3 regions of the Geodermatophilus sp. URMC 65 genome follow, and region 2 is predicted to be linked to each of the others. Evidence: predicted binding sites of a transcription regulator. Region 2 holds the regulator's gene; each other region holds the start of a gene.
What was found. Region 2 encodes LexA, which represses DNA repair genes until DNA is damaged. Its sites were predicted from a motif close to TCGAACANNTGTTCGA; they were not measured.
Positions count from the first base shown of each region.

Region 1: ACWIX7_RS01425 (DUF6504 family protein) is a predicted target of LexA. The motif match lies at 7,409-7,424, and genes of this name have one in related genera.
Region 3: ACWIX7_RS11930 (alpha-ketoglutarate-dependent dioxygenase AlkB) is a predicted target of LexA. The motif match lies at 6,715-6,730, and genes of this name have one in related genera.

Region 1 covers NZ_CP199954.1:311,224-320,906, reverse strand. The annotation lists gene ACWIX7_RS01470 (CDP-alcohol phosphatidyltransferase family protein) at 1-133, shown strand, start outside; gene ACWIX7_RS01465 (carbohydrate kinase family protein) at 386-1,360, shown strand; gene ACWIX7_RS01460 (flavin reductase family protein) at 1,552-2,202, opposite strand; gene ACWIX7_RS01455 (hypothetical protein) at 2,199-2,441, opposite strand; gene ACWIX7_RS01450 (glycosyltransferase) at 2,573-3,676, opposite strand; gene ACWIX7_RS01445 (carotenoid biosynthesis protein) at 3,742-4,554, opposite strand; gene ACWIX7_RS01440 (phytoene desaturase family protein) at 4,551-6,188, opposite strand; gene ACWIX7_RS01435 (GNAT family N-acetyltransferase) at 6,185-6,772, opposite strand; gene ACWIX7_RS01430 (YbaK/EbsC family protein) at 6,769-7,287, opposite strand; gene ACWIX7_RS01425 (DUF6504 family protein) at 7,519-7,845, shown strand; gene ACWIX7_RS01420 (SAV_6107 family HEPN domain-containing protein) at 7,845-8,330, shown strand; gene ACWIX7_RS01415 (DNA polymerase III subunit alpha) at 8,401-9,683, shown strand, end outside.
Region 2 covers NZ_CP199954.1:4,006,695-4,016,377, forward strand. The annotation lists gene ACWIX7_RS19405 (DUF349 domain-containing protein) at 1-835, opposite strand, end outside; gene ACWIX7_RS19410 (hypothetical protein) at 876-1,565, shown strand; gene miaA (tRNA (adenosine(37)-N6)-dimethylallyltransferase MiaA) at 1,562-2,485, shown strand; gene dapF (diaminopimelate epimerase) at 2,559-3,431, shown strand; gene ACWIX7_RS19425 (hypothetical protein) at 3,527-3,754, opposite strand; gene hflX (GTPase HflX) at 3,906-5,396, shown strand; gene ACWIX7_RS19435 (phosphatase PAP2 family protein) at 5,453-6,184, shown strand; gene ACWIX7_RS19440 (hypothetical protein) at 6,231-7,211, shown strand; gene lexA (transcriptional repressor LexA) at 7,330-8,121, opposite strand; gene ACWIX7_RS19450 (LysM peptidoglycan-binding domain-containing protein) at 8,419-9,090, shown strand; gene ACWIX7_RS19455 (hypothetical protein) at 9,215-9,683, shown strand, end outside.
Region 3 covers NZ_CP199954.1:2,443,676-2,453,358, forward strand. The annotation lists rRNA gene rrf (5S ribosomal RNA) at 53-169, opposite strand; rRNA gene ACWIX7_RS11920 (23S ribosomal RNA) at 304-3,435, opposite strand; rRNA gene ACWIX7_RS11925 (16S ribosomal RNA) at 3,941-5,465, opposite strand; gene ACWIX7_RS11930 (alpha-ketoglutarate-dependent dioxygenase AlkB) at 6,072-6,695, opposite strand; gene ACWIX7_RS11935 (DEAD/DEAH box helicase) at 6,822-9,041, opposite strand; gene ACWIX7_RS11940 (PHP domain-containing protein) at 9,205-9,683, shown strand, end outside.

The DNA.
Region 1 (9,683 bases), 2.0 Mb from region 2:
CGGGGCCGGGGTGGTGGCCGGCCTCGGCTGGTCCGCGGCGGTGGTCACCTGCGGGACGGCGGTCGGCTGCCTGCTCGGCGTCGTCGGCGTCGCCCAGCTGGGGACGGCGCTGCGGCGGGCGCTGGCCGACTGAAGGAGGACCGCTCCTCGGCCCGGTCCCCGTCCCGCCCGAGGACGCCGGCCCGCGGATGGTGGGAGCGCGGGACGCCCGAGGAGCCGGAGACCCACGCCGCCCCGGCCGTGCCGCCGCGAGGACCCGGCGGGCACCGGGTCCCGGCCGGTCGCCGCCGTCCGGCGGGCGCGGAACCCGGCTCCTAAGGTGTTGGGGTCGTCGTCCGACGTCCACCGGGCGTCCCGCTGCACGCCACCCCGAGGGAGCGCCCCCGTGCCCGTCGCCGTCACCGGCTCCATCGCCACCGACCACCTGATGACCTTCCCGGGGAAGTTCACCGAGCAGTTCGTCGAGGGCCAGATGGAGAACGTGTCGCTGTCGTTCCTGGTCGACGACCTGGTGCAGCACCGCGGCGGCGCCGGCGCCAACATGGCCTACGGGCTCGGGCTGCTCGGCCTCGCGCCGGTGCTGGTCGGCGCCGTGGGCAACGACTTCGCCGACTACGACGCCTGGCTCACCCGGCACGGCGTGGACACCGCGAGCGTGCACTGGTCGGAGTTCAAGCACACCGCCCGCTTCGTCTGCACCACCGACGCGGTGAACAACCAGATCGCGTCGTTCTACTCGGGCGCGATGTCGGAGGCCTCGTCCATCGAGCTGGCCCCGGTCGCCGACCGCGTGGGCGCGCTGGACCTGGTCGTCGTCGGCCCCAACGACCCGACGGCGATGGTGCGGCACACCCGGGAGTGCAGGGACCGCGGCTACGCCTTCGCCGCCGACCCCAGCCAGCAGCTGGCCTGGGCCGACGGCGAGATGATCCGCGACCTCGTCGACGGCGCGGACCTGCTGTTCACCAACGAGTACGAGGCCGCGCTGCTGCTGCAGAAGACCGGGTGGAGCGACGCCGAGGTGCTCGACCGGGTCGGCACCTGGATCACCACGCGGGCGGCTGACGGCGTGCTCGTGCGGCAGGCCGGCACCGAGCCGATCGCGGTCATCGCCGTCCCGGAGACCAAGCCGGTCGAGCCCACCGGCGGCGGCGACGCGCTGCGCGCCGGGTTCATCGCCGGCCGGATGTGGGGGCTGGGACTCGAGCGGGCCACCCAGCTGGGGTCGGCGGTCGCCACGGAGGCCGTCGAGGTCATCGGCACCCAGGAGTACGAGCTGCGGCGCGAGCCGTTCCTCGAGCGCTTCGCCGACGCCTTCGGCGCCGACCCCGCCGAGGACATCGCCGCGCACCTGCCGTGACACCGCGGTCCTCCGGACCGCACCGCGATGACACCGCGGTCCTACCGGACCGCACCGCGGCCGGGTGCCGTCCCCCTGCTGCGCTGAGCGTGTTCCGTGCACCCCTCGGGGAGCCTCCGGCCCCCCGCTCCTCGCGCACGCCTCGCAGGGCGCCCCGCCTCACCAGCGCGGCCGCGTGCCGTCCCCGGGCGCTACTGGTCGCGCAGGTTCTCGCCGATGGTCGGGTCCTCGGTCCAGCGGCGGTAGGGGATCCGCCTGATCTCGCGGATCTCGCCGAGCGCCGTCCACTCGTTGCCGCCCAGGCGGGCCAGCGGCTTCAGGCGCTCGATGCGCGGCCGCCCGCCCTCGACCGCGCTCTCCCACACGCTGATCACCTCGACCCGGCCGAACACCACCGTGCTGTCGCCCAGCCGCACCGTCGAGTGCAGCGTGCACTCCACCGCGACCGGCGACTCCGCGACCCGGGGGACGCCGACCCGCTCGCTCGGCTCCAGCGCGACGCCGACCTCCTCGGCCTCGCTGACGCCGTGCGGGAAGTCGGTGCCCGTGGCGTTGACCTGCTCGAACAGCCACTCCGGGGTGAGGCTGACGGTGAACTCGCCGGTGGCCTCGACGTTGTCCAGCGTGTCCTTGCGGCCCACGGAGGTGAACTGCACGACCGGCGGGACGACGCACGCCACGGTGTAGAAGGAGTGCGGCGCCAGGTTCACCACGCCCTCGGCCGAGCGGCTGGCCACCCAGGCGATCGGCCGGGGCACCACGACGGAGTTCAGCACCCGGTAGAAGGCGCCGCCGTCCATGGCTGCCGGGTCGAAGTGCACGCGCGCGATCGGGCTGGTCACCCGGTCATCCTCGGCCACCCCCGGTCGGGCAGCGCGGCGAGGGCGGCCGGGCGGGTCAGCCACCAGGCGGCCGTCGCGCAGCCGACCGCGACCGCGAGCTGCCACGGCCAGGGCGCCGCCCCCGGCGAGTTCACCTGCACCCAGTCGCGTAGCCGGTGCAGGAGCGCCAGCGGCCACAGCACCCCGGTGTGCAGGCGCAGCGCGGCGAACCCGGCGCCGAAGGCGGTCGTGGACACCACCTGGGCGACGGTGTCGTCGACCGCCCGGCCGACGGCACCCCGGAGGAGAGCGCCACCGCGAGCACGGGCAGGAGCAGCAGGGACGCGGTGCTGGAGGCGCCGGGAGGTATCGACGACGGCACCGGGCGTTCCTACAGGGCGCGCCTCCGCCACGACAGCGTGCCCCGCCGCCGCCCGCTCACCGACCCGGCCAGCAGGACGTCGAACAGCAGCATCGACAGCGGGTGCGCCAGGGAGTCCGGCCAGACGCGGCTGCCCGTCGCCGCGGCCGACACCGCCCGCCCGGCCACCCCCGCCGCGTAGCCCACCAGCCCGGCCCGCGACCCGCGCAACGCGGCCAGGGCGGGCAGCACCCACACGGCGCTCAGCCCGGCCGCCACGGCCACGCTGGCCCCCGGCGACCCGCCCACCGAGGCCCACAGCGACTTGGCGTAGCCGGCCCGCAGCGCCGGCCAGCCGTCGTACATCCGGCAGGCGGCCAGCCGTGACCCGTCGACCGGCACCGCCCGGCCGCCGGCCCGCTTCACCGCCCGGGCCAGGGCGACGTCCTCGATCACCTCGCCGCGCACCGCGCCGTGCCCGCCGGCCCGCGCGTACGCCGACCGCCGGACGACGAGGAACTGCCCGTTGGCCGCGGTCAGCGACGGCCGCCGCGAGCGTTCGGCCAGCCGCACCGGCAGCGTGGTGACCCACAGCCACGGGCCCAGCGGCTGCACGAGGCGCTCGGCCACGCTCGCGGTCACCGGCCGCGGCCAGGGAGAGACCAGGTCCAGGCCGTGCGCGTCGAGGACGGCGACCGCGCCGGCCACCGCGTCGGGGAACAGCCGGACGTCGGCGTCGAGGAAGACCAGCACGCCGTCGCCCGCGTCGGCGGCGAGGCCGGCCCCGGTGGCGCAGGCGTGCGGCTTGCCCAGCCAGCCCGGCGGCGGGTCGGCCGCGGCCACCAGTCGCACCCGCGGGTCGGCGACCGCGCGCACGACGTCGGCGGTGCCGTCGGTCGAGCCGTCGTCCACCACGACCACCCGCAGGTCCGGCACCCCCTGCTGGGCGAGCACCGCGGCCAGGCAGCCGCCGACCTGCTCCTCCTCGTCGCGCACAGGCAGGACGACGGTGACCGGCCGGCGCACCGGCGGCGGCCCCGTCGGGGGACGGCGCAGCAGCGCCACGTTGACCGCCGCGTGCACCGCCCCGGCGACCGCCGCGCCGGAGAGGACCCGCAGCAGCCGGGAGCTCACGAGTCCTCCTCGCTGCGCTCGTCGGCCGCGTTCGCGGAGGCTGCTCTGCCCATGGGTGAGCTCGCTCACCGCGAACGGCGGGCCTGCACCGCCAGGGCGACCAGCGCCGGGACGGCGAGCAGCACGCCCCACACCGCGGACCCGGGCAGCCCCAGCCAGCCGGCGTGCGCCAGCGCGCCACCGAGGGTCATCCAGCCCAGCACCAGCAGCGGGGCGCCGTCGCCGGTGCGCGGCGGCTCCACCGCGGTGCGGGTGACCAGCAGGTCGAGCAGCGCCATGAGGACCAGCCCGGCCAGCAGCCAGCCGGCCAGGTTGGTCAGCGGGACCGTGTCGATGCCCGGCAGTCCCGGCCGCGGGTGCGCCCAGGTCCAGTAGCCGGCCTGCACCATCTGCGGGTCGAGGACGACGTCCCACGCGGCGAACACGGCCGCGGCCGCTCCCACACGGGCCGGGCGCCGGCGGCCGGACCGCACGTCGCGGGTGAGCCGGCCGGCCAGCAGCCAGCTCGGCCACGCCATCATCAGCCAGGCCAGCGGCACGAGGAACGGGACGCCGAGCAGCGTGGGCCCGAGGTCGTCGCTGTAGGTGTACTCGCCGTACGGGAACCCGGTGGCCAGGCCGATCGCCTCGAACACCACGGCGGTGGCCGCGGTGACCAGCAGGACGCCGGCCCCGGTGCGGGCTCCCCGGCTGACCGTCGCGTGCACCACGGACACCGTCGAGCCGAGCAGCACGATCATCCAGGTGACCGCGTCGCGGACCGCGCCGCCGTCGTCGGTCAGCGGATAGGCGATCGCCGTGAGCACCAGCAGCACCGCCGGCGCCCAGGGGAGCGCGGCCGGCCGGCTGCCCGGCCGCGCGGCGAGCAGACCGCTCACCGGCGCACCAGGGTCAGCCCGCGCCGCAGGGCCTCGCGCGCGCGGGCGGGCACGCCGCGGTCGCCGAGGACGACGCGGGCCGCCGTCCGCCCGGAGTTGCCCGACACCCCGCCGCCGGGGTGGGTCGAGGCGCCGGCGAGGTAGAGGCCGGCCAGGCCGGGCACCCGGTAGCCCGACAGGGCCGGCGTCGGCCGGAAGGCGAACATGCTGGCCAGCCCCATCTCCACGTGCATGACGTTGCCACGCAGCAGCGACAGTTCCCGCTCGAGCAGCAGCGGGGTCTGCACGTACGTCCGCTGCACCGAGGCGGCGAAGCCGGGCGCGAAGCGGTCGACGGCGGCGACCAGCCGGTCGGCCTCGGCCTCGGCGAGGGCGTCCCAGTCCCCGCCGTCGGCCAGCGCGTAGGGGTACCACTGGCCCCACACGGTGACCACGTGCTGCCCGGGCGGGGCGAGGGTGTCGTCGGTGGCGGAGAAGCACATCGCCAGCGGCACCGGCTCGCGGGGCAGCCGGCCGGCCAGCCAGTCGCCGTGGGCGGCGGCCAGCTGCGCGCGGTCGGTGCACAGCAGCTGCAGCCCGCCCAGCGCCGCCGCGGGGTCGGCCCCCGGGTAGGACGGCGGGGCGTCGGTCAGCGCCCGCACCACCAGGCCGAAGCCGTTGCCCACCGGCGGGGCGGCGTCGGCCAGCGCCGGCGGGGCGTGCCCAGCGGCCAGGTCGCGGGTGGCCAGCACGTGGCAGGCGGCGACGACGACCGGGGCCGCGATCCGCCGTCCCGACGCCGTCTCGACGCCGGTCACCCGGCCGTCCTCGACCAGCAGCCGGGTCGCGGCGTCCCCCAGGGCGACGTGCCCGCCGTCGGCCTCGAGCCGGCGGCGCAGCGCCTGGGTGAGCCCGCCCGAGCCACCCACCGGGTGGCCGGGCGGCACGTCGTGCAGCAGCGTCGCCCAGGCGACCATCGCCGCGGTGCCGGGCTCGGACATCGGGGGGCCGGACTGCGCGCCGAACCAGGCCAGGGCCGCCTTGAGCCGCTCGCTGGTGAACCAGCGGTCGAGCAGCGCGTCGCCGGAGCCGAGGAAGTCGACGGCGAGGTCGCCGCCTGGGGTCCGCGGCCGGCCGTCGGCCGGGGCGCCGAGCGGCCAGAAGGAGCGGGCCAGCCCGCCCACCGTCGGTCGCCGCGCGAAGGAGCCGACGACGGCGCGGCTGCGCGGGGCCCACACCTCGACGAAGCGGCGGTAGGCGGCGGCGTCCTCGGGCCCGCAGGCGTCGGCGATCGAGGCGCAGGTGGCGTCTAGGTCGACGGAGAACACCAGCGGCCGGCCGTCGGGGCCGGGGTCGCCGGGGGAGGGGGCGGGCGCGAAGCCCCACGGGTCGCAGTCGAGGTAGCGCAGGCCGTGTGCGGCGAGGTCGAGTTCCTCGACGATGCCGCTCTGCCGGACGATCACGTGCGCGCTGGAGCCGCGGTCGACCCGCACGCCCGGCCAGCGCTCGACGGTCGAGACCGCGCCGCCGAGCACCGCGTCGCGCTCGAGGACCTCCACCCGCAGCCCGGCGCGGGCCAGGTAGCAGGCGGCGACCAGCCCGTTGTGCCCGGCGCCGACGACGACGGCGTCGACGGTGGTGTCGGCGTCCGTCACGCGCGGTCGGACCGCGGTGCGGGGGCAGGCAGCGGCAGGCGGGCGCCGAGGATGGCGAAGGGGCGCGAGTCGCCGGGGAAGCGGTGGTTGCGGGCCAGGTCGACGAAGCCGTCGGCGTGGTACAGCCGGAAGGCCTTGGTGTCGTTGTCCGGGGTCGACAGCAGCGCCGCCGGATAGGGCAGGCCGGCCACCAGGGCGTGCAGCAGCTGGCGGCCCAGCCCGCGGCTCTGGTGGGCGGGGTGCACGTGCAGCTCGCAGACCTCGAAGGCGCCGGGCAGCCAGCGCTTCGCCGTCCGCCGGTCGAGCGCGGCGCGCACCTGGTCGTGCCACCACTGGCCGGGCGCGATCAGGTAGCCGTAGCCGAACCCGACGAGGACCTCCCCGTCGGGGGTCTCCACGAAGGCGCCGACCGCGCGGAACCCGGGGCGCTCGGTGTGCTGGATGGCGTATCCGTACCGGCCGGCGACCACCGAGGGGCTGTAGCCCATCGCCTCGCCGTAGATGGCCAGCGCCTCGTTCATGTGGTCGCGCAGCCAGCCGGTGGGCAGCTCGGTGACCCGCGCGGCGGGCGTCGTCCCGGTCACGAGCGCACCTCCGCCGTCTCGGGCAGGGCCAGCGGACCGTCCCCGACCTCGGCGGCGGTCCCGCCGGTCAGCCGCAGCAGCTCCTCGTAGCTGGTCGGGAAGACCGCGTGCGGGTGTCCGGCGGCGGCCCAGACCCGGCCGTGCCGGGCCAGCTCGACGTCGACCAGCGTGCCGATCGGCTCGGGGTGGCCGATCGGGGCGACGCCGCCGATCGGCTGGCCGGTGTGCTGGCGCACGAAGTCGGCCGACGCCGGACGCACGTCGCGGACGCCGAGCAGCGCGGCGACCTTCGCGACGTCGACCCGGTGGGCGCCGCTGGTGAGGACCAGCAGCGGCTCGCCGTCGACGTCGAACAGCAGGCTGTTGGCGATGGCCCCGAGCGGGACGCCGAGCTCTCCGGCCGCCTCGGCGGCGGTGCGGGCGCTGCCGGTCAGCTCGAGCACCCGGCCGGTCGCCCCGGACTCGGCCAGCAGGGAGGAGATGGCGGCCACCCGGGGGTGCTCGGGTCGGCTCATGCGTCGATCCTGCCATCGGCCGGGGCGGTCCGCTGCGGGCCCGGGCTCCCCGTGCAGCCGGCGCACCCGGCCGCGCGTCCCGCTTGACGTCGCCGGTGCGGCAGGGTGTACTCGACGTCGTTCGAACACGCGTTCGATCGACGTCGGTCTCCCACCGCACCCGGGTCCTTCCCCACCCGGTGCGGTGGGCCGGGGCCGGTGGTGGGGCGGCGGAGCGGTGGGGAGTCTGTCATGAGCCGGGTGCTGAGCGGGGTCGGCGATCGGGTCGGCGAGGAGGTGCAGGTCGAGCGCGGCCCGCTCGGGCCGGCGCAGTTCTGGCGCGGGCAGTCGCGCTACGTCATCGGCGAGCTGCTCGACTCGTGGGTGGAGACCGCCCCGTGGTGGCAGCGCGGTGCCGCGGGAGCCGGTGGCGCCTCCGCCGAGCTGGTCGCCAGCCGCGAGGTGTGGCGGGTCGAGGCGGTCCGGGCCGGCCGGTCGCGGATGAGCTTCGCCGGCGTCTTCGACCTCAGCTGGGAGTCGGCGGACAACCGCTGGTCGCTCGTGCGGGTGCACGACTGATGGGAGCCGTCCGCGTCATGGCCGACCAGCTGCCCCTGCCGCCGCCGCTGCCCCCGGCCGCCCGCCAGCTGCTCGACCAGGCTTCCCGGGCGCTGGCCGAGGCGGCGGCGTGCGCCGACGCCCGGCAGCGCTACGCCACCGCCCACCTGGGTGCGCTGCGCGCTGCGGCCGCGGTGCTGGCCGCCCGCACCCGGCCGGAGTCCGGGCGGCGCCGCCCGCGCAGCGCCTGGGTGCTGCTCGGCCAGGTGGCGCCCGAGCTGGGGGAGTGGGCCACCTTCTTCGCCGCCGGCGCGGCCAAGCGGGCCGCCGCCGAGGCCGGGCTGTCCCACGCCGTCACCGACCGCGAGGCCGACGACCTGGTCCGCGACGTGCGCGCCTTCCTCGCCGTCGTGGAGAACGCCGTGGGCAGCGCGCCGGCGCCGGAGTCGCCCCGGCGCGCGCGTCCCCGGGTGGTCGGCGGGTCCGAGCACCGGAACGGGAAGTGAGCGAGCTTGCGAGCTCACCGGTAGACACAGCACCGCGAACGCGCTCGGCGAGCGCCAGCGAGCCGTGCAGGTGAGCGACCCCTTCGTCCACCTCCACGTCGCCTCGGGCTACTCCATGCAGTACGGGGCCAACCACCCGGCCGACCTGGTCGAGCGGGCGGCCGAGCACGGCATGCGGGCCCTGGCGCTCACCGACCGCGACGGGCTCTACGGCGCGGTGAAGTTCGCGCTGGCCTGCCGGGCGGCCGACGTGCGGCCGCTGTTCGGGGTGGACCTGGCGGTGACGCCCTCGGTGGACTCGACGGTCCCGCCGGCCCTGGCCCCCGTGGTCGGCGGTGCGCACTCGGCGCAGCGGGCACGGGCTCGTCGGCCGGGCCCGCCGGACGACGCACCCGGCCGCACCGGACGCCGCTCGCCGGCCCGCGGCGGGGCGAGCGTCGACCCGCGGCTGCCGCGGGTCACCTTCCTGGCCCGGGACGGCGCGGGGTGGCGGTCGCTGTGCCGGCTGACCAGTGCCACCCACCTGCGTGGCGCGCGCGGGGAGCCGGTGAGCTCGCTGGCGCTGGCCGCCGAGCACGCGCCCGGGCTGGTGGCCCTGCTGGGCCCGGACTCCCCGGTGGGCCGGGCGCTGGCCGCCGGGCGGGCCGACGTGGCCTCCGCCCGGCTGGCCGCCTGGCGCGCGGTGTTCGGCCCCGGCTCGCTGGTGCTCGAGGTCGTGCACCACCGCGGCCGGGGCGACCGCTCCCGGGCGCAGGCGCTGCTGCGCTTCGCCGCCGCGGAGGGGGTCCCGGCGGTGCTGACCAACGCGGTCCGCTACGTCGACGCCCTCGACGCGCCCACCGCCGACGTCCTGGACGCGGCGCGCCGGCTGGTCCCGCTGGACACCCGGCACGTCGACCGGCGCACCGCCGAGGGCTACCTGAAGTCGGGCAAGGAGATGGCCGAGGTCGCCGAGGACCTCGTCGGCCCCGACCGCGACGCGGCGCTCCGGTTGCTGGAGCGCACCGCCCGGCTGGCCGAGCAGTGCACGGTCGACGTCCGGGCCGACCTCGGCGTCGGCACCGTGCGCTATCCCGAGCTCGACGTGGTCACCACCCCGGCCGAGCAGGGGATGGGCCCCTCGGCGGTGCTGCGCGCCCGCTGCGAGGCCGGGCTGGGCCGGCGGGGGATGCCCCGGAACGCGGAGGTGGCCCGGCGGCTGGACGACGAGCTGGCGGTCATCGACGCCCTCGGCTACCCGTCCTACTTCCTCACCGTCGCCGACGTGGTCGACCTCATCAGGAGCCTGAGGGTCCGGGCGGCGGCGCGGGGGTCGGGCGCCGGCAGCCTGGTCACCTACCTGCTGGGCATCTC
Region 2 (9,683 bases):
CGGCGAACCGGCTCCACAGCGCCTCGTCGGTCTTGCGGTCGATGCCGCGGATGGTCTTCCACTCCTCGACGATGGCCTTGAGCCGGTCGCCGGCGGCCTTCCACGAGGTGGACTCCGCGGCGATCTGCTCGGCCTCGGCGGCCAGCGCCTCCTTGCGGGCGACCTGCGCGGCCCGGGCGGCGGCCTTCTCGGCCCGGGACTCGGCGGCCGCGGAGTCGGCGGTCCCGACCATGGCGCGGGCGCGGGCGGCCAGCCCGTCCAGGTTGCCGACGGCGGCGGCGGTGGGGATCGACTCGGCCAGCGCTTGCGCCTTGGCCTTGATCTCGCCGGGGTTGCCGGTGTGCGCCCGCAGCCGCGCCTCGAGCAGCGACACCTCCGTCGCGAGGTCGTCGTAGCGGCGGGCGTAGTGGGCCAGCCCCGCCGCCGGGTCGCCGGCCTGCCACGAGCCGACGGCGCGCTCGCCCTCGGCGGTGCGGACGTAGACCGTCCCGTCCTCGTCCACGCGGCCCCACTGAGCGGGGTCGGACGCGGCGGCGGCGTCCGCGGGCGGATGGGGGACGGGCTGTGCTGCGTGGGCCTCCGGGGCGGCGGTCTCCGGCGCGTGGGCCTCCGGTGCGGCGGACTCCGGTGCGGGGGACTCCGGTGCGTCGGTCTCCGGTACTGCACCCTCCGGTGCGGCCTGCTCGGCGGCCCCCGCGGTCGGGTCGGCGAGAGCGGCGTCGCCAGGGGTGGGCGCCGCCGCCGTCCCCGCCTCGGGGGCGACCGCCTCGGATCCGGCCGTCCCGGGCTGGGGCAGCTGCTGCGAGGGGTTTCCGGCGTTCTCCGTGCTCGACACGTGTCGGAGTGTCCCACGCCGAATCCGGGACACTGCTGCGGTGAGCTCAGTCCCGGCCGCCGTCGCCTTCTGCCCGTGCCCGCCGCTGCTGGTGCCGGCCGTGGCCGGGCGGGCCGCGGCGGACACCGCCGTCCTGCGGGCGGCCTGCGCGGCCGCGGTGGACGCGGCGCTGGCCACTCGCCCGCAGGTCGTCGTGGTCGTCGGCGGCAACGACGGCTGCGGGCACTTCGGCGACGGCGACGGCGGGGACCTGCGCGGCTACGGCGTCGACCTCGACGTCCCCTTCGCCGGCCGGGTGCGCCCCGGCGGTCGCCGCACCCCGCTGGCGCACACGATCGGCGCCTGGCTGCTGCACGAGGCCGGGTACGCCGGCCCCCGCCTCGGCGTCGGTCCCGGCGACCTCGCCGGAACCCTCGGGGACCTGCCCCGGCCGGTCGCCGTCCTGGCGGTGGGGGACGGCTCGGCGCGGCGCTCGCTCAGGGCGCCCGGCCACCTCGACCCGGCGGCGCAGCCGTTCGACGACGCAGTGGCCGCCGCGCTGGCCGCCGGGGACCCGGGCGCCCTGGCGGGACTCGACCCCGCGGAGGGCGCTCGGCTGCTCGCCGCCGGCGTGCCCGCCTGGCGGGCGGTCGGCGCCGCGCTGGCCGGCCGCGCGGTGCGCGGCCGGCTGCACGCGCACGAGGCGCCCTTCGGCGTCGGCTACCTGGTGGCCGACTGGAGCGTGCGGTGACCGCTCTCCCGCCGGTGGTCGCGCTGGTGGGTCCCACCGCCACCGGCAAGACCGCCCTCGGGGTCGCGCTGGCGCACCGGCTGGGCGGCGAGGTGGTCAACGCCGACTCGATGCAGCTCTACCGCGGCATGGACATCGGCACCGCCAAGCCCGACGCCGCCGAGCGCGACGGCGTGCCGCACCACCTGCTCGACCTCTGGCACGTGCGGCAGGCGGCGTCGGTGGCCGAGTACCGGCGGCTGGCCCGCGCCGAGGTGGACCGGCTGCGCGCGGCCGGGGTGGTGCCGCTGCTGGTCGGCGGCTCCGGGCTCTACGTGCGCGCCGTCCTCGACGAGCTGGACTTCCCCGGTACCGACCCCGCCGTCCGCACCCGGCTCGAGGCCGAGCTCGCCGAGGTCGGCCCGGCCGCGCTGCACGCCCGGCTGGCCGGGCTGGACCCGGCCGCCGCCGCGGCGGTGCTGCCGAGCAACGGACGGCGGATCGTGCGGGCGCTCGAGGTCGTGGAGATCACCGGCGGGCCGTTCCGCGCGACGCTGCCCGAGCCGCGGCCGCACTACCCGGCGGTCGTCGTCGGGCTGGACCGTGAGCCGCCCGAGCTCGACGAGCGGATCGCGCTGCGGGTCGACCGGATGTGGGCGGCCGGCTTCGTCGCGGAGGTGGAGGCGTTGGCCGCCGACGGGCTGCGCGAGGGGCCGACTGCGTCCCGGGCGCTGGGCTACGCCCAGGTGCTGGCCCAGCTCGACGGCGCCCTCACCCCCGAGGAGGCACGCGAGCGCACGGTGTCGACCACCCGCCGCTTCGTGCGCCGCCAGCGCTCGTGGTTCCGTCGGGACCCCGCGACCACCTGGCTCGACGCCGCCCGGCCCGACCTGGTGGAGGCCGCCCTCGGGGTGATCACCGCTCGTACCCTGGACCGGTGAGCGAGCCCGCGAGCTCACGCAGGGGTACAGCTGGGCCACGGACGTGGCCGACGAGCGCCAGCGAGGAGGGCCCGTGAGTGCGCACCGGGTGCTGATCGGCCACGGCACGGAGAACGACTTCGTCGTCCTGCCCGACCCCGACGGCACCGGCTGGCCGGAGGACCGGCTGGACGCGGCGATGGTCCGGCGGTTGTGCGAGCGCCGCGCCGGTCTCGGCGGGGACGGCGTGCTGCGCGTCGTCCGCAGCGTGCACGTGCCCGACGCCCCGGCCGTGCTCGGCGAGGCGCTGGGGCAGTGCGAGTGGTTCATGGACCACCGCAACGCCGACGGCTCCACCGCCGAGATGTGCGGCAACGGCGTCCGGCTGTTCCTGCACGTGCTCGTCACCGAGGGCCTGGTCGGGCGGGGCGCCTGCGCCGACGGCATCTGGGTCGGCACCCGCGGCGGCCCGCGCCGGGTGGGGGCCGCGGCCGACGGCGGCTACTGGGTGGACATGGGGCCGGCCCGGCCGTTCGGCGCCGGCACCGCCGAGCTCGGGAGCACGACGTTCCCCGGCCGCGCGGTCTCGATGGGCAACCCGCACCTGGCCTGCCTCACCGACGTCGACGTCGACACCCTCGACCTCACGACGGCGCCGACGGTCGACGCCCAGCTGTTCCCCGACGGCGTGAACGTCGAGTTCGTCAACGTCGTCGAGGCCGGCCGGCACGTGCGGCTGCGGGTGTCCGAGCGCGGGGTGGGGGAGACCCGCTCGTGCGGTACGGGCGCCTGCGCCGCGGCCTGGACGGCCCTGGAGGCCGCCGGCGCGGCGACCGGCACGGTGACCGTCGACGTCCCCGGCGGCCGGCTCGGCGTGACCGTCGACGAGCGGACGACGGTGCTGTCCGGTCCCGCGGTCGTGGTGGCGGCCGGCGAGCTCACGCCGGAGTGGCTCCGGGCCAGGTGACTCCCGGGAACGGCCACCGGTGACGTGCTGGAACGGCCCTCCTGCAGGGTCCCGCCGCGAGCCTGCGAGTGGTGGGGTGCAGGAGGGCCCTCTTTCTACCGGGTGTTCTCGGTCTCCTCCGGGGACTCCGGCACCATCGACTGGCCGGCGATGCCGGGGCTGCCCTCCGGCTCACCGCGGCCGCTGTCCTGGTCCGGTCCGCCGGTCGTGCTGCCCAGGCCGCCGGACAGCGGGTTGCGCGGCGGGTTGAGGCCCTTGGGGTCCCGGCCCGGGTCGTCGAGCTCCTCGTCCGCGCCGGCCGCGCTGCTTCCCGTCTCGCTCATCTCTGGCCTCCTCGGAGTGTCGGTCGTCGTCCGGCCCTACCCGGTCGCGACCCGGCCACGCGTGCCGGGATGGTCCGCCGCGCCCGCGGTGTTGGAAGAGTCGATGACAACTCAGATGCCCCAGGTGCTGGGGTCTGCGACGCTGGAGACGATGACGACAGCACAGAACCGCGCCGTGCTCGCCGAGGCCGAGGAGCGGGCCCTGCGGGCCGCGCCGGCACGCACCGAGGAGCCGCCCCGTCCCGACGGGGGACGAGACGAGCCGGAGGACACGACCGGCTCCTACGCGCTCGAGGCGCGCGGTGCGCTGCGCCGCGTCGCCGGCCTGTCCACCGAGCTCGCCGACGTCACCGAGGTCGAGTACCGCCAGCTGCGCCTCGAGCGCGTCGTGCTGGTCGGGGTCTGGACCGAGGGCACCCAGGCCGACGCCGACCGCTCGCTGGCCGAGCTGGCCGCGCTGGCCGAGACCGCGGGCTCGCAGGTCCTGGAGGCGGTGAGCCAGCGGCGCGACAAGCCCGACGCCGGCACCTACGTCGGGTCCGGCAAGGCCGCCGAGATCCGCGACATCGTCGCGGCCGCCGGCGCCGACACCGTGATCTGCGACGGCGAGCTGACCCCGGGCCAGCTCAACGCGCTGGAGAGGATCCTCAAGGTCAAGGTCGTCGACCGGACCGCGCTGATCCTCGACATCTTCGCCCAGCACGCCTCCAGCCGGGAGGGCAAGGCGCAGGTCGAGCTGGCGCAGATGCAGTACATGCTGCCGCGGCTGCGCGGCTGGGGTGAGTCGCTGTCCCGGCAGGCCGGTGGTCGTGTCGCCGGCGGTGGCGGCATCGGCACCCGCGGCCCCGGTGAGACCAAGATCGAGACCGACCGGCGGCGGATCCGCGCGCGGGTGAGCAAGCTGCGCCGGGAGATCGCCGGCATGGCGACCGCACGGGCGACCCAGCGCTCGTCGCGCGGGCGCAACGCCGTCCCGAGCGTGGCGATCGCCGGGTACACCAACGCCGGCAAGTCCAGCCTGCTCAACCGGCTGACCGGCGCCGGCGTGCTGGTCGAGAACGCGCTGTTCGCGACCCTGGACCCGACGGTGCGCCGCGCGCAGTCCCCGGACGGCCGCGAGTACACGCTCACCGACACCGTCGGCTTCGTGCGGCACCTGCCGCACCAGCTGGTCGACGCGTTCCGGTCGACGCTGGAGGAGGTGGCCGCCGCCGACCTGCTGCTGCACGTCGTCGACGGCTCCGATCCCGACCCGCTGGGGCAGATCGAGGCGGTGCGCGTGGTCCTGGGCGAGATCGAGGCCGCGTCGGTCCCGGAGCTCATCGTCGTCAACAAGGTGGACGCGATGAGCGAGGAGGACGTCCTCACCCTGCGCCGGGCCCTGCCGGGTGCGGTGTGGGTGTCGGCCCGCACGGGCGCCGGCCTCGAGCGGCTGCGCGAGGTCGTGGCCGCCCGGCTGCCGCACCCCGACGTCGAGGTCGACGTGCTGGTGCCCTACGACCGCGGCGACCTGGTGGCCCGGGTGCACCGGGACGGCGAGGTGCTGAAGGAGACCCACGAGGCCGGGGGCACGCGGCTCAGCGCCCGGGTCGACGGCGGCCTGGCCGCCGCCCTCGAGGGGTTCGCGGCGCCGGTCGCCTGACCCGCCCCCCGGCGAGCGAGGTCACGGTCAGGTCACGGCCCGGTACCGTGACCGGCGTGACCAGCGGCGCGGTGCGGCGGCGTCCGGGGACCTCCCCGCCGGACGCCTCGGACGCTGAGGTCCCGGCCGGCCGCCCGTCGCGGTGGCTCCTGGGAGCCGCCCTGGTGGTCGCCGTCGTGGTCACCGTCGACCTGCTCGGCCGCGGCGTGCTCGAGCGGATGGACCTGCGGGTCTCGGAGGTGGTCAGCGCTTGGGACCTGAAGGACTCGGCCGCCTACTGGCCGGTGTGGGCGGTGACGCAGCTCGGCGGGCGCGGCTTCATCCTGATCGTCCTGGCCGGGTTGGTCGGCTACCTCGGGTGGCGGTTCCGCACCGTCCTCCCGCTGGTGCGGGTGCTGCTGGCGCTGGTGCTGCTCACCGTCGTCGTCTACTCGTTCAAGTACGGAACGGGCCGGACGGCCCCGGCCTACCCCGGGTCGTTCTTCCACCGGGACGGCGCCTCCTACCCCTCCGGGCACGTCGCCAACGCCGTGCTCATGTGGGGGGTCGCCCGCTGGCAGGTGGTGCAGTACCGACTCGCGGCGTGGGTGCAGCGGACCGCCCGGGTGCTCAGCATCGCCGGCCCGGTGGCCACCGGTGTGGCCATGGTGTCCCTCGACTTCCACTGGGTCACCGACGCCGTGGTCGGAGCGGCCGTCGGCATCCTGCTGTTGGGCGTGGTTCACCTGCTCGACGCGGTCCTGGTGTCACGCTGGGTCGGTGCCCGAGCTGGCCGGTCGTCCGCGTAGCGGAGCCAGGGGGCGGCGTCTGGCGGCCGGGACCGGCCTCGCGCTGATGCTCGGCCTCGGGCCCGCCCTGCCCGCGTCCGCCGCACCGGTCGACCAGCCCGCACCCGCGACGCGCTGCCAGCTCACCGACCCCCGGCTGCCGGAGGTCTCCGGGCTGGTCGAGGTGGGCGACCGGATGCTGGTGCACAACGACGGCGGCGACTCCCTCGACGTCTACGTGCTGGACGGGACCTGCGCGGTGGTCACCGTGCGCTCCGCGGCGGTGGACCCCTTCGACCCCGAGGACATGGCGCCGGCGGTCGACGGGACCGTCTGGCTCGCCGACACCGGCGACAACACCGGCACCCGGACGACGGTCGCGCTGCTGGCCCTGCACGCCGACGGCAGCAGCTCGGTCTACCGGCTGGCGTACCCCGACGGCCCGCGGGACGTCGAGGCGCTGCTGCTCGCCCCCGACGGGACGCCGTACCTGGTGACCAAGGAGGTGCTGGGCGCCAGCGAGGTGTACCGGCCGGTCTCGGCGCTCGTGGAGGACGGCACGGTCGGCCTCACCGAGGTCGGCCGGGTGGAGTTCGTGCTCACCGGGACGCCGGGCGGCCCGGTCGGCCGCGCCGGTCAGCTGATGGTCACCGGCGGTGCGGTCTCGCCCGACGAGCGCTGGATCGCGCTGCGCACCTACACCGACGCCTACGTCTGGCCGCTGACCGGCTCGGACGTGGCCGGTGCGTTGGCGGGGGAGCCCCGCCGGGTCGCCCTGCCCGAGGCGCCCCAGGGCGAGGCGATCAGCTTCACCGGGGACTCCGCGGCGCTCGTCGTCGCCGGGGAGGGGCTGGTCAGCGACGTCACCGTGGTGCCGTTGCCGGCCGAGGCGGCACCCTCGTCGTCAGCGGCGGCCGCGGACGGCATGGTCTCCGGCCTGCTGTCCGGCGACGACGGACCGCCCCCGGTCGCGGCGGCGGTCGCTGCCGCCGTCGTGGCCGGCGTGCTCGTCTGGCTCGGGGGCAAGCTGGTGCGCCGGCGCGACTGAGGTCTCGGCCCTCGTTCCACATTACGGTGCTCCGGCCGGGGCCTGCGTACGGCGCGGCCGACAGGCCGGCGGTGCACCCGGCCGCCGGCGCGGCCGTGACCGCGCCGGCGGGACCGGCTCAGACCCGGCGGAGCACCGTGACGACGCGGCCGAGCACGGTGGCGTCGTCCCCCGGGATGGGCTCGTACGCGGGGTTGTGCGGCAGCAGCCACACGTGCCCGTCGCGCCGCTTGTAGGTCTTCACCGTCGCCTCGCCGTCGATCATGGCGGCGACGATCTCGCCGTTCTCCGCGGTCGGCTGCTGGCGCACGACGACCCAGTCGCCGTCGCAGATGGCCGCCTCGACCATCGAGTCACCGGTGACCTTGAGCATGAACAGCGTGCCCTCGCCGACCAGCTCGCGGGGGAGCGGGAAGACGTCCTCGACCGCCTGCTCGGCCAGCACGGGGCCACCGGCGGCGATCCGGCCGACGAGCGGGACGTAGGTGGGGGCAGGGGTCTCCTCGGCGCCGGCGGGGGCCACCACCGCGGGCGCGGGCGCGCCGGGGGTGTCGCCGGGGAGGCGGACGTCGAGCGCGCGCGGGCGGTTGGGGTCGCGGCGCAGCCAGCCCTTCTTCTGCAGCACGCTGAGCTGGTGGGCCACCGAGGAGGCCGAGGACAGCCCCACCGCCTCGCCGATCTCGCGCACCGAGGGCGGGTAGCCGCGCCGCTCGATCGAGTCGCGGATCACCTCGAGGACCCGCCGCTGCCGCTGGGTGAGCCCGTCGCCGCTCTCGCCCCGGTCGGGGAAGGTGCGCACCGACGCCGTCCCGGCGCCCTCCGGTGCGGCGGTCCGGCTCCCGGACGCGCGCCGCGACGAGCCGCCTCCGCCCCGGACACCGCCGCCCGACGTCCCGCTCGTGCCCGCCACGTCTCCTCCTCGCCGGCCGTGTCGCCACGGCCCTGTCGTCCTGCGCCCGCCCGGGAGCCGGACCGGGCCGGCTCCACTGCGTGGGGCCGCCGCCGGCCCCGACCCGCCGGCGCCCTCGCGGCGACGGCGGACGGGTGCTGCTCCGGACGGTAGCGCCTCGGAGCCGGGACTTCAAACGTGTGTTCGAAGCCGACGTGCGGTGTCGGGTCGACCTCGTCGGCGGGATGCGGTAGACATCGCACAGGCGTTCGATCGAACGTGCGTTCGAGCGAGCGGGGCGTCGGAGGAGGAGTGGTCATGACGAGCGTGCGGCAGGCTGTGCTGGAGTTCGACGCGACGGTCCAGGTCCCGTGGCGTCCGTTGCTCGGGTCGGTGGACGACGGGCGTGCGGCCGAGTCCGGGCGCCCCGCCCGGACGGCGGCTGCGTCCGGGCACGCCCCGCGGACGCCTGCTGCGTCGGGTCCGACCGGGACCGGTCCCCGTGTCGCCGGCCACCTGCGGCCGGTGCCCGACCGCCCGGTGGGCCCGGAGCCGCGCACCGCGGACCCGGCTCCCTCGGCCCGGGGCGCCGGCCGGGCCCCCGGTCGCCGGGAGCCGGCGTCCTCGGCTGGCCGGCCGACCGCGTCGCGCGCGGTGCCGTCCCGAGCGGTGCGCGGGGGGTGCGCCACCCCGGAGGGGGCTGCCGTCCCACGGCTGCGCCTGACCTGCAGAGGGCGCCGGCTGGTGCTCGCCCTGGCCTTCGTCGGCGCCGTCGCGCTCGGCTCGCTCGTCGGGGGTGCGGGCGACGGTGGACTGCAGCTGGCCGGCGAGCGGAGCGTGGTGGTGGAGCCCGGCGACACGGTGTGGTCGATCGCCGGGGAGGCGGCCGGTGCCGACCAGGACGTGCGCACGGTGGTCGACGCCATCGAGGAGCTCAACGGCCTCGAGGGTTCGGCCCTCGTCCCCGGCCAGGTCCTCGAGCTGCCCTGAGTCGCGCGGTCGCCCGCGGCAGGGGGGCGGTCGAGGAGCGACAAGAGGTGGCGGCCAGGTTCGTCAACCCGTCGTGCCGAGTCGCTGGCACTCTGTGGCTGACAGCCCGTTTACGGTCAGCTCCGTGTCAGCGATCTCAGACAACCGGGCCGCCGTCTTCACGCAGCAGTCGCAGCGCTGCGAGGTGTTCGTCGAGGGCGCTTGGTGGCCGGGTTCGCTGCTGGGGTGGCGGCACGACGGTCAGGGCGCGTGCCAGGTGTGGGTGCGGGTGACCGTGGCCGGCGCCGACCGGGAGACCTGGATCGACCTGCCCGAGGTGCGCCTGCCGGAGAGCCGGCCGGTGCTGGTGCCGGACAGCGGGCTCGACCCCTTCTCGGGTCTCGGCGAGGAGCTGCTGCCCGGCGCCGCGGCCGCCCCGCTGCTGTCGCTGAGCGAGGCCGCCGCCCGTGAGCAGCGGGTGGCGGGCGTCCTCCCCGTGTCGGCTCCGGCCACCGGTCGCCGTCGCCGCCGCCACGGCGGCGACGTGACCGCCGAGCAGCCCGCCGTCCCCGCGGGCGCGGCCGCCGGCCGGCACCGGGTCGGACGTCACCGGG
Region 3 (9,683 bases), 1.6 Mb from region 2:
GTAATGCATGAAGGGCCCTCACCGTGTGGTGAGGGCCCTTCATGGGATGGTTGTCCGGCGGCGTCCTACTCTCCCACCCCGTCTCCGGGGCAGTACCATCGGCGCTGAGAGGCTTAGCTTCCGGGTTCGGAATGGTACCGGGCGTTTCCCTCTCGCCATGGCCGCCGTAACACGGTGAACCTGACCAACCCGGGGCAATTCCCCGGTTGGTGCGTTCAGAACCGCACAGTGGACGCGTGGGTGGTGCAGCAGTCTTCGATCCGGTGCCCGCACGGGATGTGCGTGGGATCGGGTGTAGGTCGTGTGGTCAAGCCCTCGGCCTGTTAGTACCGGTCAGCTCACACACCTCGCGGTGCTTCCACCTCCGGCCTATCAACCCGCTGGTCTGGGCGGGGGCCTTACCCCATTGACTGGGTGAGAGACCTCATCTTGAAGCGAGCTTCCCGCTTAGATGCTTTCAGCGGTTATCCCTGCCGAACGTAGCCAACCAGCAGTGCACCTGGCGGTACAACTGGCACACCAGAGGTTCGTCCGTCCCGGTCCTCTCGTACTAGGGACAGCTCTTCGCAAGTCTCTTACGCGCACGGCGGATAGGGACCGAACTGTCTCACGACGTTCTAAACCCAGCTCGCGTACCGCTTTAATGGGCGAACAGCCCAACCCTTGGGACCTACTCCAGCCCCAGGATGCGACGAGCCGACATCGAGGTGCCAAACCATCCCGTCGATATGGACTCTTGGGGAAGATCAGCCTGTTATCCCCGGGGTACCTTTTATCCGTTGAGCGACACCGCTTCCACCTGCCGGTGCCGGGTCACTAGTCCCAGCTTTCGCTCCTGCTCGACCCGTCGGTCTCACAGTCAAGCTCCCTTGTGCACTTGCACTCGACACCTGATTGCCAACCAGGCTGAGGGAACCTTTGGGCGCCTCCGTTACATTTTGGGAGGCAACCGCCCCAGTTAAACTACCCACCTGACACTGTTCCTGATCCGGATCACGGACCGAGGTTAGACATCCAATTCGACCAGAGTGGTATTTCAACGGCGACTCCACGAACACTGGCGTGTCCGCTTCCCAGTCTCCCACCTATCCTACACAAGCCGAACCGAACACCAATATCAAGCTGTAGTGAAGGTCCCGGGGTCTTTCCGTCCTGCCGCGCGTAACGAGCATCTTTACTCGTAGTGCAATTTCGCCGAGCCTGTGGTTGAGACAGCTGAGAAGTCGTTACGCCATTCGTGCAGGTCGGAACTTACCCGACAAGGAATTTCGCTACCTTAGGATGGTTATAGTTACCACCGCCGTTTACTGGCGCTTGAGTTCTGAGCTTCGCCTTGCGGCTAACCCGTCCCCTTAACGTTCCAGCACCGGGCAGGCGTCAGTCCGTATACCTCGTCTTACGACTTCGCACGGACCTGTGTTTTTAGTAAACAGTCGCTTCTCACTGGTCTCTGCGGCCCCCACCCGCTGCCCCGCGCACGGCGGTTCACGGACGAGGGCCCCCCTTCTCCCGAAGTTACGGGGGCATTTTGCCGAGTTCCTTAACCACAGTTCGCTCGATCGCCTCGGTATTCTCTACCTGACCACCTGAGTTGGTTTGGGGTACGGGCCGCTCGGAACTCGCTAGAGGCTTTTCTCGGCAGCATAGGATCATCCCATTCACCGCAATCGGCTATGCGTCAGGCCTCACCCTCGTGCGCCACGGATTTGCCTATGGCACGGGCCACACCCTTGCACCGGTACTACCACTCACCGGTAGGACTACCTTCCTGCGTCACCCCATCGCTTGCCTACTACCAGCTCGGGTCCCGCGCTCGACCGACCTCTCCACAAGTGGATCGGCCGGCGTCGGGCGGTCAGCATCACTGGGTTCAGCATGGGCGTTCCTTCGCGGGTACGGGAATATCAACCCGTTGTCCATCGACTACGCCTGTCGGCCTCGCCTTAGGTCCCGACTCACCCTGGGCGGATTAGCCTGGCCCAGGAACCCTTGGTCTTCCGGCGGGGGAGGTTCTCACTCCCCTCTCGCTACTCATGCCTGCATTCTCACTCGCGTGGCGTCCACGGCTGGATTCCTCCGCCGCTTCACCCGCCACACGACGCTCCCCTACCCACCCACACACCTGGCCGGCAGACCGAAATCTGACGGCGGGCTGTCGTGTGAGTGCCACGGCTTCGGCGGTGTGCTTGAGCCCCGCTACATTGTCGGCGCGGAACCACTTGACCAGTGAGCTATTACGCACTCTTTCAAGGATGGCTGCTTCTAAGCCAACCTCCTGGTTGTCTCTGCGATCCCACATCCTTTTCCACTTAGCACACGCTTAGGGGCCTTAGCCGATGATCTGGGCTGTTTCCCTCTCGACTACGAACCTTATCGCCCGCAGTCTCACTGCCGCGCTCTCACTTACCGGCATTCGGAGTTTGGTTGACGTCAGTAACCTTGTGGGGCCCATCGGCCATCCAGTGCTCTACCTCCGGCAAGAAACACGCGACGCTGCACCTAAATGCATTTCGGGGAGAACCAGCTATCACCGAGTTTGATTGGCCTTTCACCCCTACCCACAGCTCATCCCCCAGGTTTTCAACCCTGGTGGGTTCGGTCCTCCACGCGGTCTTACCCGCGCTTCAACCTGGCCATGGGTAGATCACTCGGCTTCGGGTCTAGAGCACGCGACTAGAATCGCCCTGTTCGGACTCGCTTTCGCTACGGCTACCCCCCACGGGTTAACCTCGCCACGTACCACTAACTCGCAGGCTCATTCTTCAAAAGGCACGCAATCACCGCCCGCACACGAGGTGCGGCAGCACGGCTCTCACGGCTTGTAGGCACACGGTTTCAGGTACTATTTCACTCCCCTCCCGGGGTACTTTTCACCTTTCCCTCACGGTACTCGTCCGCTATCGGTCACCAGGGAGTATTCAGGCTTAGCGGGTGGTCCCGCCGGATTCACACCGAATTCCACGGGCTCGGTGCTACTTGGGAAACACGTTCGGGAGGTGCGGCGTTTTCGTGTACGGGGCTCTCACCCTCTGCGGCGACCCCTTCCAGAGGCCTTCCACTAACGACCACACTTTCTCACTCCCCGCACGCGCGGCAGCACGTGCAGAACGGTCCCACGACCCCGTCCCCACAACCCCTGCCGGGTATCACATGGAAACGGTTTAGCCTCCTCCGCTTTCGCTCGCCACTACTCACGGAATCACGGTTGTTTTCTCTTCCTGTGGGTACTGAGATGTTTCACTTCCCCACGTTCCCTCCACACGCCCTATGTGTTCAGGCGCGGGTCACACCACATGACTGGTGCGGGGTTCCCCCATTCGGACATCCTCGGATCAACGCTCGGTTGGCAGCTCCCCGAGGCTTATCGCAGCCTCCTACGTCCTTCATCGGCTCCTGGTGCCCAGGCATCCACCGTGTGCCCTTAACAACTTGGCCACACAACTACAACAAACCCCACCCACCACCGCCCTCCGACGAGGGCAGCGCTGCGCGGGCCTGCAATCAAAGAAGATGCTCGCGTCCACTGTGCAGTTCTCAACGACCAACCGGCCACCATCCGGACCCGCCCCGCCGAACCCCACCCCACCCCTCCCCCGACGGGAAAGGACACGGCGGGTGGTACGAGGACCCGGACGGCCCCGACCGAAGAAACCGACCCCCGCCGGGCAGACGGTCCTCCGTCCACCCCGCAGGGTCCGCTCCCTCAGGACCCAACAGCGTGCCTACCACCACCACCCACCACCGACTCCGTTCCCCGCACCCCGCCCCCGAGGGGACGCGGCGCCGTACTGAGAGCCGGCAGCGGCCGGCGGCCGAACTGGTCAGCGTTCCACCCTCGAGCACCACCCCAACAACCCGCGGCACCCCACAACCGGGGCGCCATCACGTGCTGGGCGCGGCTCTGGACCACCACACGCATGTGGCGGCCAGTGCTCCTTAGAAAGGAGGTGATCCAGCCGCACCTTCCGGTACGGCTACCTTGTTACGACTTCGTCCCAATCGCCGATCCCGCCTTCGACGGCTCCCTCCCACCAGGGGTTGGGCCACCGGCTTCGGGCGTTACCGACTTTCGTGACGTGACGGGCGGTGTGTACAAGGCCCGGGAACGTATTCACCGCAGCGTTGCTGATCTGCGATTACTAGCGACTCCAACTTCATGGGGTCGAGTTGCAGACCCCAATCCGAACTGAGACCGGCTTTTTGGGATTCGCTCCACCTCGCGGTATCGCAGCCCTTTGTACCGGCCATTGTAGCATGTTTGCAGCCCTAGACATAAGGGGCATGATGATTTGACGTCATCCCCACCTTCCTCCGAGTTGACCCCGGCAGTCTCCCATGAGTCCCCGGCATTATCCGCTGGCAACATGGAACGAGGGTTGCGCTCGTTGCGGGACTTAACCCAACATCTCACGACACGAGCTGACGACAACCATGCACCACCTGTGCACGGCCCTTACGGACCCCACATCTCTGCGGGATTTCCGTGCATGTCAAGCCTAGGTAAGGTTCTTCGCGTTGCATCGAATTAAGCAACATGCTCCGCCGCTTGTGCGGGCCCCCGTCAATTCCTTTGAGTTTTAGCCTTGCGGCCGTACTCCCCAGGCGGGGCGCTTAATGCGTTAGCTGCGGCACGGAGACCGTGGAATGGCCCCCACACCTAGCGCCCAACGTTTACGGCGTGGACTACCAGGGTATCTAATCCTGTTCGCTCCCCACGCTTTCGCTCCTCAGCGTCAGTTGTTGCCCAGAGACCCGCCTTCGCCACCGGTGTTCCTCCTGATATCTGCGCATTTCACCGCTACACCAGGAATTCCAGTCTCCCCTGCAACACTCAAGTCGGCCCGTATCGACTGCAGGCCCGGAGTTGAGCTCCGGGTTTTCACAGCCGACGCGACCAACCGCCTACGAGCTCTTTACGCCCAATAATTCCGGACAACGCTTGCACCCTACGTATTACCGCGGCTGCTGGCACGTAGTTGGCCGGTGCTTCTTCTGCAGGTACCGTCACCTCACGGCTTCGTCCCTGCTGAAAGAGGTTTACAACCCGAAGGCCGTCATCCCCCACGCGGCGTCGCTGCGTCAGGCTTCCGCCCATTGCGCAATATTCCCCACTGCTGCCTCCCGTAGGAGTCTGGGCCGTGTCTCAGTCCCAGTGTGGCCGGTCACCCTCTCAGGCCGGCTACCCGTCGTCGCCTTGGTAGGCCACTACCCCACCAACAAGCTGATAGGCCGCGGGCCCATCCCCAGCCGGAAACCCTTTCCACCACCAGACCATGCGGCCAGCGGTCACATCCGGTATTAGCCCCAATTTCTTGGAGTTATCCCAGAGCCGGGGGCAGGTTGCCCACGTGTTACTCACCCGTTCGCCACTGAACCCACCACCGAAGCGATGAGCCCCGTTCGACTTGCATGTGTTAAGCACGCCGCCAGCGTTCGTCCTGAGCCAGGATCAAACTCTCCGTAGATGAACTTGATACCAGGCCGAGAACCAAGAACTGGACGCTCTTGATGTCAATCAACCCAAAGAAACCCACAAAGGGGTCACATACATGGCACTGACTTTCGGCACGCTGTTGAGTTCTCAAGGAGCGGACGCGCTCGTACTCCAGCCTTTCGGCCTTCGTTCGAGGCGGTATCCCCATTGTACACCGCGCTCCGCAACGGTCGGACCTCGAGGGTCGACCGGCGGTTTCCCAGGCCTTGCGACCCGGTCCGTTCTCGCTCGGTGCAGGAAGAACAGTACACCACCCGCGGGGCCCTCTGCAGGGGGGTCCGCGGAGGGCTCTGCCCTCCCGGTCGATGACCCTGAGGCCAGGGCATCGGTGTCCGTCGGGCCGGCTGAGGAGCCGGACTCGAGGACGTCGGGGTGGACGCCGTCCGGCACGCCGTGCTTCCCGCCGCATCCGCGCTCCTCGTCCTGGAGCGGGGGCGGGTAGCCGGCCGCTGGGCGGCGGTGTCCCGACGTGTGGGGAACGCGCCGCCACCGGAACGGCTTCCGCACGCAGGTGCGAGCTGGGTCACAACCTGCGACCACGAGGCCGGCGGGTGATCGTCACGCGCCCCTGACGGCGTCAGGCCACGCCACGAGGTCGGAACTGGACGCTGACCCGGGGGCCCACCGGCTTGGTGGTCTTCGGGATGCAGTGCTCCCACGTCCGCTGGCAGGAGCCGCCCATGACGACCAGGTCGCCGTGCCCCAGGGGGAACCGCAGGCCCTCCCCGCCGCCGACCGGGCGGAGCAGCAGCGGCCGCGGCGACCCGAACGACACGATGGCGACCATGGTGTCGGCGCTGCGACCGCGGCCGAGTCGGTCACCGTGCCAGGCGACGCTGTCGCGGCCGTCGCGGTAGAGGCACATGCCGGCGCTGACGAAGGGCTCGCCCAGCTCGGGCCCGTAGTGGGCGTTCAGTGCCTCCCGTGCTTCGGTGAGCAACGGGTGCGGCAGCGGCTCGTCACCGTCGAACCACCGCAGCAGCCGGGGGACGGCGACCTCGCGCTCGTACATCTGCCGTCGGTCGGCCCGCCAGCCGATGTCCCCGAGCAGCACCTCGAGGACCTCGTCGGACCCCTGGACCCAGCCAGGCAGGTGGTCGACCCATGCACCCCGGCTGAGGTGGTGCCGGCTGACCGCGAGGGGCCCGAGGGCGGCCTTCCCTGCGAGGTCCCACATCGACGGCTGGTGTGCGAGCGACATGGGCGGAGGCTACGCCGGATCGAACGTGTGTACGAGTACGGACAGCGCCCGGGCTCTTACGGTGTCAGCCTCCCTGCAGGGTCCCGCCGCGAGCTCGCGAGTGGTGGGCGGCAGGGAGGTCCTTGTTCAGGCGGTGAGGGCGAGCGCGAAGGGCAGGACGCGGGAGGCGCCGGCCAGCCGCAGCTCGCGACCGGCGACGGTCATGGTCCAGCGCGAGTCGGCGAGGTCGTCGACCAGCAGCACCGGCACCGGGCCCAGCTGGACCAGCCGCTCGCGCAGCTCCGGGCCGACGACGATCCGCTGCCACACGCCCGCCAGCCGGAAGGCGCTGTTGCCCCCGGGCTGCCCCGTCGGCCCGCCGTGTGCGAGCGAGAGCTCCCCGAGGTAGGGCAGCCGGCCCAACCCCGCCAGCCCCTGCGCCAGCCCGGTGACCAGGCGGGGCCGGCGGCGGGAGGGGACGGCGACCACCGCGGCGGGGCGTTCGGCCCAGTCCCAGGCACCCAGCACCCGGGCGCACGCCCGCAGCAGCTCCTCGTCCGGCGGGACGTCCGACGGTGCCCGTCGCACCGGCACGTCGAAGGCGGCGTCCGGGTCCTCCTCCAGACCCGGGGCCTCGAGGTCGACCACGCCGCCGACGCCGTCGTCCCCGAGCAGCGTGCGCAGCCGCTGCCCCCAGCCGAGGTCGGTGAGCCGGGCGACGGCCCGGCCCGGGTCGAGCTGCTCACCCGGCCCCATCTTGCCCTTGACCTTCACGCCGAGGCGGTCGGCGCCGGTCGGCCACTGGGCGCGCGGTGCCAGCTCGACGCCGGGACGGTCGAGGGCGGCAGAGGCCGCCGCGGCCGCCCCCTCGGGGACCTCGGTCGAGTACCAGGGGCCGGCGCAGACGTCGCAGCGGCCGCAGGGTGCGGCGGTCGGGTCGTCGAGGGCCTCCTGCAGGAAGGCCATCCGGCACTGCGCCTCGTCGACCGGCTTCGCGTAGGCGATCATCGCCCGCTGCTCGGCTTCCCGGGTCCGGGTGACGCGGGCGTAGCGGTCGGCGTCGTAGACCCACGGCCGTCCGGTGGACCGCCAGCCGCCCTGCACCCGCTCCACCGCGCCGTCCACCGCGAGCACCTTGAGCAGCAGCTCGAGCCGGGACCGGCGGACGTCGGCCACCGTCTCCAGCCGGGCCACGGACCAGGCCTTCCCGTCGGCCATCGCGGAGAGCACCGCGGCGGCGTGGTCCTCCCGCGGCATGGAGGAGGTGGCGAACCACTGCCAGATGGCGAGGTCCTCGGGGCCGGGCAGCAGCAGCACGTCGGCGTGCTCGACGGCACGGCCGGCGCGGCCCACCTGCTGGTAGTAGCTGACCGGCGACGACGGCGCCCCCAGGTGGACGACGAAGCCGAGGTCGGGCTTGTCGAAGCCCATGCCGAGCGCCGAGGTGGCGACCAGCGCCTTGACCCGGTTCTCCCGCAGCGCCTCCTCGGCGTCCTTGCGGTCGGCGTCGTCGAGCCGGCCGGTGTAGGCGCGCACCTCGTGGCCGGCGTCGCGCAGCAGGGACGCCGTCTCCTCGGCCGCGGCCACGGTGAGCGTGTAGACGATGCCGCTGCCCGGCAGGTCGCCGAGGTGGGCGGCCAGCCACGCCAGCCGTGCGCGGTCGGTGGGCAGCCGCAGCACCCCGAGGCGCAGCGAGTCGCGCGCCAGGGGGCCGCGCACCGTCGTCACCCCCACGCCGCCGGCGCCGAGCTGCTCGGCGACGTCGGCGACCACCCGCTCGTTGGCCGTCGCGGTGGTCGCGAGCACCGGCGTCCCGGCCGGGAGCGTGCCGAGCAGGTCGCGGATGCGGCGGTAGTCGGGGCGGAAGTCGTGGCCCCAGTCGGAGACGCAGTGCGCCTCGTCGACGACGAGCAGGCCGCAGCGGGCCACCAGCCCCGGCAGCTGCTCCTCGCGGAAGCGCGGGTTGGTCAGCCGCTCCGGGGAGACCAGCAGGACGTCGACGGCGTCGGCCGCCAGGGCCTGCGCGACGTCGTCCCACTCGGTGGCGTTGGCGCTGGAGATCTCCACAGCGCGGATGCCGGCGCGCGCCGCGGCCGCTACCTGGTCGCGCATCAGCGCCAGCAACGGGCTGACCAGCAGCGTGGGGCCGGCGCCGCGGCGGCGCAGCAGCGCGGTGGAGACGAAGTACACCGCCGACTTGCCCCACCCGGTGCGCTGCACGACCAGGGCCCGCTCGGAGCGCTCGACCAGCGCGGCGACGGCGGCGTCCTGACCCTCGCGGAACTCCGCGCCGGGCCGGCCGGTCAGGTCCCGGAGGACCTCGAGGGCCTCGGTGGCGAGGTCGGCGGACGGCGCGGCGGTGGTCATGACTCCCGACAGTAGGGCCGCCTGACGACAGCCCCGCGAGCATCGCAGCGAGCGCCAGCGAGCGAGGCGCGGAACGGGGCGCGGAGTCGGGCCAGTGACACGGACGGGCGACAGGACGGGCCGCCGCGCGGACCCTGGGGACGAAGGGGAGAATCCACAGGCGATGCGACCGCCGGACAACCACGTGCACACCAGGTGGTCCTGGGACACCGCTGACTCCTCCACGATGGTGCGCGCGTGCGAGCGGGCGGTGGCCCGGGGCCTGCCTGCCATCGCCTTCACCGAGCACCTCGACTTCACGACCTGGACGCCGGAGGACCGCGCGACCGCCGAGGGGCTGGTCGACCGGCACGCCTCCCGGCACCTGCCCATCGACGTCGAGGGCTACTTCGCCGAGCTCGAGGAGTGCCGCGGGCGCTTCCCGGAGCTGCGGATCTGGTCGGGCGTCGAGACCGGCGAGCCGCACCTGTTCGCCGCCAGCGTCGCCGCCCACCTGCGCGACTCGCCCGTCGACCGGGTGCTCGGCTCGCTGCACTCGCTGAGCCAGGACGGCCGGCTCTACGGCATCGGCCGGCTGCTCTACCCCGACCCGGACAGCACGATGCGCCGCTACCTGGCCGAGGTCGTCGACATGGTGGAGAA